2 regions of the Cohnella candida genome follow, and region 2 is predicted to be linked to the other one. Evidence: predicted binding sites of a transcription regulator. Region 2 holds the regulator's gene; the other holds the start of a gene.
The links. The regulator CtsR, encoded in region 2, represses protease genes until heat stress. The targets are predictions, from matches to a motif close to ATGGTCAATAAAGGTCAAACA.

Region 1: a site for CtsR is predicted at 1,719-1,739, ahead of clpP (ATP-dependent Clp endopeptidase proteolytic subunit ClpP). Genes of this name have one in related genera too.

What each region holds. Positions count from the first base shown of each region.
Region 1 is NZ_CP033433.1:4,459,515-4,462,926, forward strand. It holds gene EAV92_RS20630 (DUF2269 family protein) at 1-455, shown strand, start outside; gene sda (sporulation histidine kinase inhibitor Sda) at 578-838, opposite strand; gene clpP (ATP-dependent Clp endopeptidase proteolytic subunit ClpP) at 1,050-1,631, opposite strand; tRNA gene EAV92_RS20645 (tRNA-Arg) at 2,194-2,268, opposite strand; gene EAV92_RS20650 (sugar-binding transcriptional regulator) at 2,501-3,412, shown strand, end outside.
Region 2 is NZ_CP033433.1:3,680,586-3,683,997, reverse strand. It holds rRNA gene EAV92_RS16860 (23S ribosomal RNA) at 1-1,436, shown strand, start outside; gene EAV92_RS16855 (CtsR family transcriptional regulator) at 1,726-2,187, shown strand; gene EAV92_RS16850 (protein-arginine kinase activator protein McsA) at 2,216-2,731, shown strand; gene EAV92_RS16845 (protein arginine kinase) at 2,796-3,412, shown strand, end outside.

The DNA of each region.
Region 1 (3,412 bases), 780 kb from region 2:
GTTTGTTTGGCTGGCTGCTCGTTATTCATGTATTGGCGGCGTTTGCCGTCATTGGCCCCGCGCTTGTCGTGCCCGTCATCCGCAGATCCGCCAGGACCGCAGGTCAGCTGCGGTATGCTTTCGATGTCTCGGCCAAGCTGGCCTTCCTGCCCAAAATCGGCGGAGTCGTCCTTATCGCGACCGGGGTTTGGCTCATGATCGAGAGCGGGATAGGGTTCACCCAAATGTGGCTGAATCTATCTATCCTGTTATCGTTGCTATTGATCGTCTTGATCGACGCTATGATCGAGCCGCGAGTAAAGAAAATCATGCGGATGATGTCCGAAAACAAACAACAAGGTGATGAGATCCCGCGCGAATTTACGCAAGAGATGAGAACGATCGTGCCGTTCGATTCGGTGGCGCAAGCAATGATGATTGCCATAATCGTGCTTATGGTCTTGAAGCCCTTTTAAAGAAGCCTGTCGACCCCGAAGCTCTATGGGCTATCGGGGCGGCTTTGACAGGGCATTGGACGAAAAAAACGCCGTCTCCGGTCCGGAGCGGCGTTAATCGATGAAGGATCTTGCGCGCGGGATCATGCTTCCCGGCGATGGTCGAGCTGGCGCATGGAAATCGCTTCTTCCAACAGTTCAATGAATTCGCTGGAGAGATTCATCTTCTTGGCTTCCCGGTAGACTTCCAGCAAATGTTCGTCTTGCAGCGGGCGAAGCAAGGATGCTTTATCGCTCAAGCGGCGGGCGGCCAGCATATCGGACGGGCTGCCGCTGGGTTGCGCGTAAGATTCGCTGTCGTTCGACTGCTGGGTCACGAGGTAAGGATAGGTCCTTTGATTCATGGTGGTATCCCCCTATGTAGTTCCTAGGTGATAACTAGAAATGGAGGTTTATGGAACAACCTCTTTGCAAAAGGATAACACGGATCTCGAGACAGAAAGAGGGGGTATTCAAAGTTTTGAATTTTTGTTGACGGAAATAAAAAAACGTGATATGAAAAGCCCCCTTCCAAGGTGGAAGGGGGCTTGAGGTGCGCCGTATCGATCGTCAGAATCAGATTTTCTCGATGACTTTATCGATGAGGCCGTATTCTTTGGCCGTCTCGGCTTCCATGAAGTTGTCGCGGTCCGTGTCCTTCTCGATGCGTTCCAGCGGCTGGCCGGTACGTTCGGACAGGATACGGTTCAGCTTGTCGCGCAGCTTCAGGATCCGGCGGGCGCGGATTTCGATGTCGCTGGCTTGGCCTTCGGCTCCGCCGAGCGGCTGGTGGATCATGACTTCGCTGTTCGGCAGCGCGAAGCGTTTGCCGGATGCGCCGGCAGCCAGCAGGAACGCGCCCATCGAAGCGGCCATGCCCACGCAGATCGTGGAGACGTCCGGCTTGATGAACTGCATCGTATCGTAGATCGCCATGCCGGAAGTAATGGAACCGCCCGGGCTGTTGATGTACAGGTGGATGTCTTTCTCCGGATCTTCGGCGGCCAGGAACAGCAGCTGCGCGATGATGGAGTTGGCGACGACGTCGTTAATCGCCGTGCCGAGGAAGATGATGCGGTCTTTCAGGAGACGGGAGTAAATGTCGTAGGCCCGTTCGCCTCGGTTGCTTTGTTCGACGACCATAGGTACGAAACTCATGTGGGAAGTCCCTCCTTAGCGGAATGATTCGCTTGATTCATCAAGTTTTACCCATTTCATGATCTCATCATATCCAATTCGGAATCAAAAGTCAAAGAAAGTCAAAGTGTTGGGATGGTAACTTTTTCAGTATACCCATTTTTTCGCTTTCCCCCTAACTTCTTCCGCCAACCCCCTAAGTCCCCCTTCCCCGGAAGGGGGATTCCGAGGCGCTGCGCCCTCTGGACACCCGCGTTTTTACTAATGACGGTGCGCGTGGGTTTGGTGGATGGACGGGGCTTCGCGGGATAGTGGTGGATCGTGATTGTGTGGGAGGGCTCGAGTTGTGGAGGGCGGGAGATGAGCGGAGTTAAGTAAATGTGGTTTACTTATTGCGTCGGATGGCGGGAGTGCGTGAGGGTTTAAGTAAATGTGGGTTACTTTTTTCGGCGGATGGTGGGTTGCGAGGGGGTTTAAGTAAACGTCGTTTACTTATTTCGGCGGATGGCGAAGGTGCGTGCGGCGTCGAAAAAAACAAAAAACCGACCGTATGGAACGGTCGGTTGTGCTGTATGCTAGAATTTGGCGCGCCCGTAGGGAATCGAACCCCAATCTCAGGCTCCGGAGGCCTGCGTCATATCCGTTGGACCACGGGCGCATGACATCAATCAAGGACAGCAAAAGTTATTATAGGCGATGCCGAGGCAAAAAGCAAGAAGCTTCGGCCTGGTAAATTTGACGATACGGGGAATTCGCCATCTTGCAAGACGCCCTCCGATGGGATATGATAATGGTGGGACCAGAAAAGGACCTGCGGGACATTTTTAGTCCAGCACGACTTGCATTCATCCCGAACCATCCATCGTTCATCAGGAGGGCCAGCGGAAAGAATGCGCCATTTACTTGAGATCCAGAAGAAGCTCTTGCCGGATCTGATGCAGATCCTGCAGAAGCGGTACGAGATCCTGCACCGGATCTCGACGTCCGGTACGATCGGCAGGCGGTCGCTCGCGGCCGAGGTCGACCTGACGGAACGGGTGCTGCGTTCGGAGCTGGAGATCCTTCGGGCCCAAGGATTGCTCGAAACCGGCACGTCCGGCATGACGCTCAGCGAAGCGGGACGCCAGCTGGTGGATGAAATGCAGCCGCTCGTCAAAGAGATGTTCGGCTTGTCCGACCTCGAGGAGCGCGTGCGCGCGGCTTTCGGATTGAAGCGGGTCGTCATCGTACCCGGCGATTCGGACCAATCGGAGCACGTGAAGCTCGAAATCGGGCGCGCAGGCGCAAGGGTGCTTCGCGACAGCATGTCCCCCGGGGACGTCGTCGCGGTGATGGGCGGATCGACCATGTTTCGCATGGCCTCGCAGTTCACGATGCCCAACCAGCAGCGGGACAATTGGTTTGTACCTGCTAGGGGCGGCCTCGGCGAAAGCGTGGATTATCAGGCGAACACGATCGCTTCGGAGTTGGCGAAACGGACAGGCGCTCGATACCGGATGCTTCACGTGCCGGATCACCTGAGCGAAGAAGCCTACCAGACGATCATGCAGGAGCCCGGCGTCCGGGAAGTCGTCGACATGATCCGCAGCGCCCGCATCGTGGTGCACGGAATCGGCGACGCGATGACAATGGCACGCAGACGTAAGCTTGAAGCCGGTACGATGGAGGAAATCCGATCGGACGGCGCGCTGGCGGAAGCGTTCGGCTACTACTTCGACCGGGACGGCAAGGTGGTTCACCGTATGGCTACGGCCGGCTTGAGGCTGGATGACATCGAGGCGGCGGGAGTCGTCATCGGAATC
Region 2 (3,412 bases):
CGCGAGCTGATGGAATAGCTCGTCCAAGCAGTGAGGGGTGTGTGCAGGCAAATCCGCACACTATAACCTTGAGCTGTGATGGGGAGGGAAAATTGCAGTACCGAAGGTCTTGTGCTCACGCTGCCGAGAAAAGCCTCTAGCCAGGCGAAGGTGCCCGTACCGTAAACCGACACAGGTAGGCGAGATGAAAATTCTAAGGCGCGCGGAAGAACTCTCGTTAAGGAACTCGGCAAAATGACCCCGTAACTTCGGGAGAAGGGGTGCCCCGGTAGCGTGAATAGCGCGAGGGGGCCGCAGTGAAGAGGCCCAAGCGACTGTTTAGCAAAAACACAGGTCTGTGCGAAGCCGTAAGGCGAAGTATACGGGCTGACGCCTGCCCGGTGCTGGAAGGTTAAGGGGAGCGGTTAGGGGCAACCCGAAGCTGTGAACCGAAGCCCCAGTAAACGGCGGCCGTAACTATAACGGTCCTAAGGTAGCGAAATTCCTTGTCAGGTAAATTCTGACCCGCACGAATGGCGTAACGATCTTGGGCGCTGTCTCAACGAGAGATCCGGTGAAATTTTAGTACCTGTGAAGATGCAGGTTACCCGCGACGTGACGGAAAGACCCCATGGAGCTTTACTGCAGCTTGATATTGGACTTTGGTACGGTCTGTACAGGATAGGTGGGAGCCTAGGAAGCCGGAGCGCCAGCTTCGGTGGAGGCGACGTTGGGATACCACCCTGATCGTATCGGAGTTCTAACCTGTCACCGTGAATCCGGTGAAGGGACCGTGTCAGGCGGGCAGTTTGACTGGGGCGGTCGCCTCCTAAAAAGTAACGGAGGCGCCCCAAGGTTCCCTCAGCGCGGTTGGAAATCGCGCGAAGAGTGCAAAGGCATAAGGGAGCTTGACTGCGAGACCAACAAGTCGAGCAGGGACGAAAGTCGGGCTTAGTGATCCGGTGGTACCGAATGGAAGGGCCATCGCTCAACGGATAAAAGCTACCCTGGGGATAACAGGCTTATCTCCCCCAAGAGTCCACATCGACGGGGAGGTTTGGCACCTCGATGTCGGCTCATCGCATCCTGGGGCTGAAGTAGGTCCCAAGGGTTGGGCTGTTCGCCCATTAAAGCGGTACGCGAGCTGGGTTCAGAACGTCGTGAGACAGTTCGGTCCCTATCTGTCGCGGGCGTAGGAAATTTGAGAGGGGCTGTCCTTAGTACGAGAGGACCGGGATGGACGCACCGCTGGTGTACCAGTTGTTCCGCCAGGAGCACCGCTGGGTAGCCAAGTGCGGGAGGGATAAGCGCTGAAAGCATCTAAGCGCGAAGCCCGCCTCAAGATGAGATTTCCCAGTATGTAAGACCCCTGGAAGAACACCAGGTTGATAGGCCCGGGGTGGAAGCGCGGCAACGCGTGCAGCTGACGGGTACTAATCGGTCGAGGGCTTATCCTACGCAGTTAACACAGGTGATTGTTTCTTCAGCACTGCTTTCACGTTTCGCTATCCGGTTTTCAGGGTGTAAACCCGCAAACCGTTAAGGCACTTTAACGTTAACGACGTTAAAGTGCTTTTTTGCGTTTCCGGTCATCGGTACGGTGTAAAAACAGCGGAAATTTTTCATACTATAATCCAGGAAAGCCGGCCGTCGGCCCACCACTTGGCAACGGCGGACGAAAGTCGTATAATGTGGTTAAAGTCAAAGAAAGTCAAAGTCAGATCGTTCTCGAAAGGAGGGGAAGCGTTGCGCAACATTTCCGATCTCATCGAACATTACTTAAAGCAGATCCTGCAGAACAGTTCGGAAGGCGCCGTGGAAATCCAGCGAAGCGACTTGGCTGAGAAGTTTTCTTGCGTCCCGTCTCAGATCAATTACGTGATCAGCACCCGGTTTACCCTGGAGAAAGGGTACTACGTGGAAAGCAAAAGGGGCGGCGGCGGGTACATCCGCATCCAGCGCGTGGATCTTCCTTCACTCGAGGCGGTCCAACGGCATATCCACCAGACCGTCGGAGAACAGATCGATCAAACGGCGGCCGAAGGGTTAATTTATCAATTAGAGGAAGCGGAGTTTCTGACGGAGAGGGAAGCCCGCTTGATCCGGGCGGCCGTATCCCGCGAAGTGCTGGCGCTCAAGCTGCCGCTTCGCGACGAAATCCGCGCCAAAGTGTTGAAGGCTGTTCTGATCGCTCTGCTTGCCAGGTAGGCGGCGGATGGAAGAGGAGTGAGCGCAGATGTTATGCCAAGAATGCGGGAAGCGCCCGGCGACCCTGCATTTTACGAAAATTTTAAACGGAGAAAAGACGGAGCTGCACATTTGCGAATCCTGCGCGAGGGATAAAGGCGAATTCATACCCGGCACGCAAAGCGGCTTCTCGATTCATAACCTGTTATCCGGTTTGCTTGATTTCGAACAACATGCCGGGACAGGGGCCTCCAAGCCGCCGGCCGTTCGCTGCGATTCCTGCGGCATGACGTATTCGCAGTTCAGCAAAATCGGCCGGTTCGGCTGCAGCGATTGTTACAAGCATTTCGGCGAACGACTGGATCCGCTGCTGAAGAGGGTCCACGGGAATACGACCCACGTCGGGAAGGTGCCCAAACGTGCCGGAGGTAAAGTGAAGACCAAGCGCGAAATCGATCGGCTTAAGCAGGAAATGCAGGGCCGCATCGAAAACGAGGATTTCGAATCCGCCGCCCAGCTCCGGGATCGCATCCGCGAACTGGAGAAGGAAATGGGCGGGATATGATCGCTAGAGAGGAGGTGACGTCGTGGTGAAACGGAGTTTCGTCAAACAGGCGTTAAGCGAATGGATGCAGACCGAAGGACCGGAATCCGACGTCGTGCTGAGCAGCCGCATCCGGCTGGCCCGCAACCTGCGGGGCTCGCCGTTTCCGATGCTGGCCACTCCGGCTCAATCGCAAGCGGTGATGGAGCAGCTCCTCGACGTGGCGGAGAACGGCCGCTTGAACGGCCTTGGTCCGCTGGAGATTATCCGGCTTTCCGAATTGACGGAGTTGGAGAAGCTGGTGCTGGTGGAGAAGCATCTGATCAGCCCGAACCTGGCCAACGAATCCCGCAACGGGGCGCTGATCCTCGACCAGAAGGAAGACGTCAGCGTCATGGTCAACGAAGAGGATCATCTTCGCATCCAATGCATGAGACCGGGCTTTCAGATCCGGGAGGCGTGGGAAACGGCGAGTCTCATCGACGACGTGTTCGAGGAACAGATCGATTACGCGTTCGACGAGAAACACGGTTTCCTGACCAGCTGCCCGACGAACGTCGGGACCGGCATCCGAGCTTCCGTGATGATGCACCTGCCGGCTCTCGTCCTGACGGGGCAGATCAACCGGATACTCTCCGCGGTCACCCAAGTCGGCCTGGCCGTTCGCGGCCTGTACGGCGAAGGCAGCGAAGCGACGGGCAA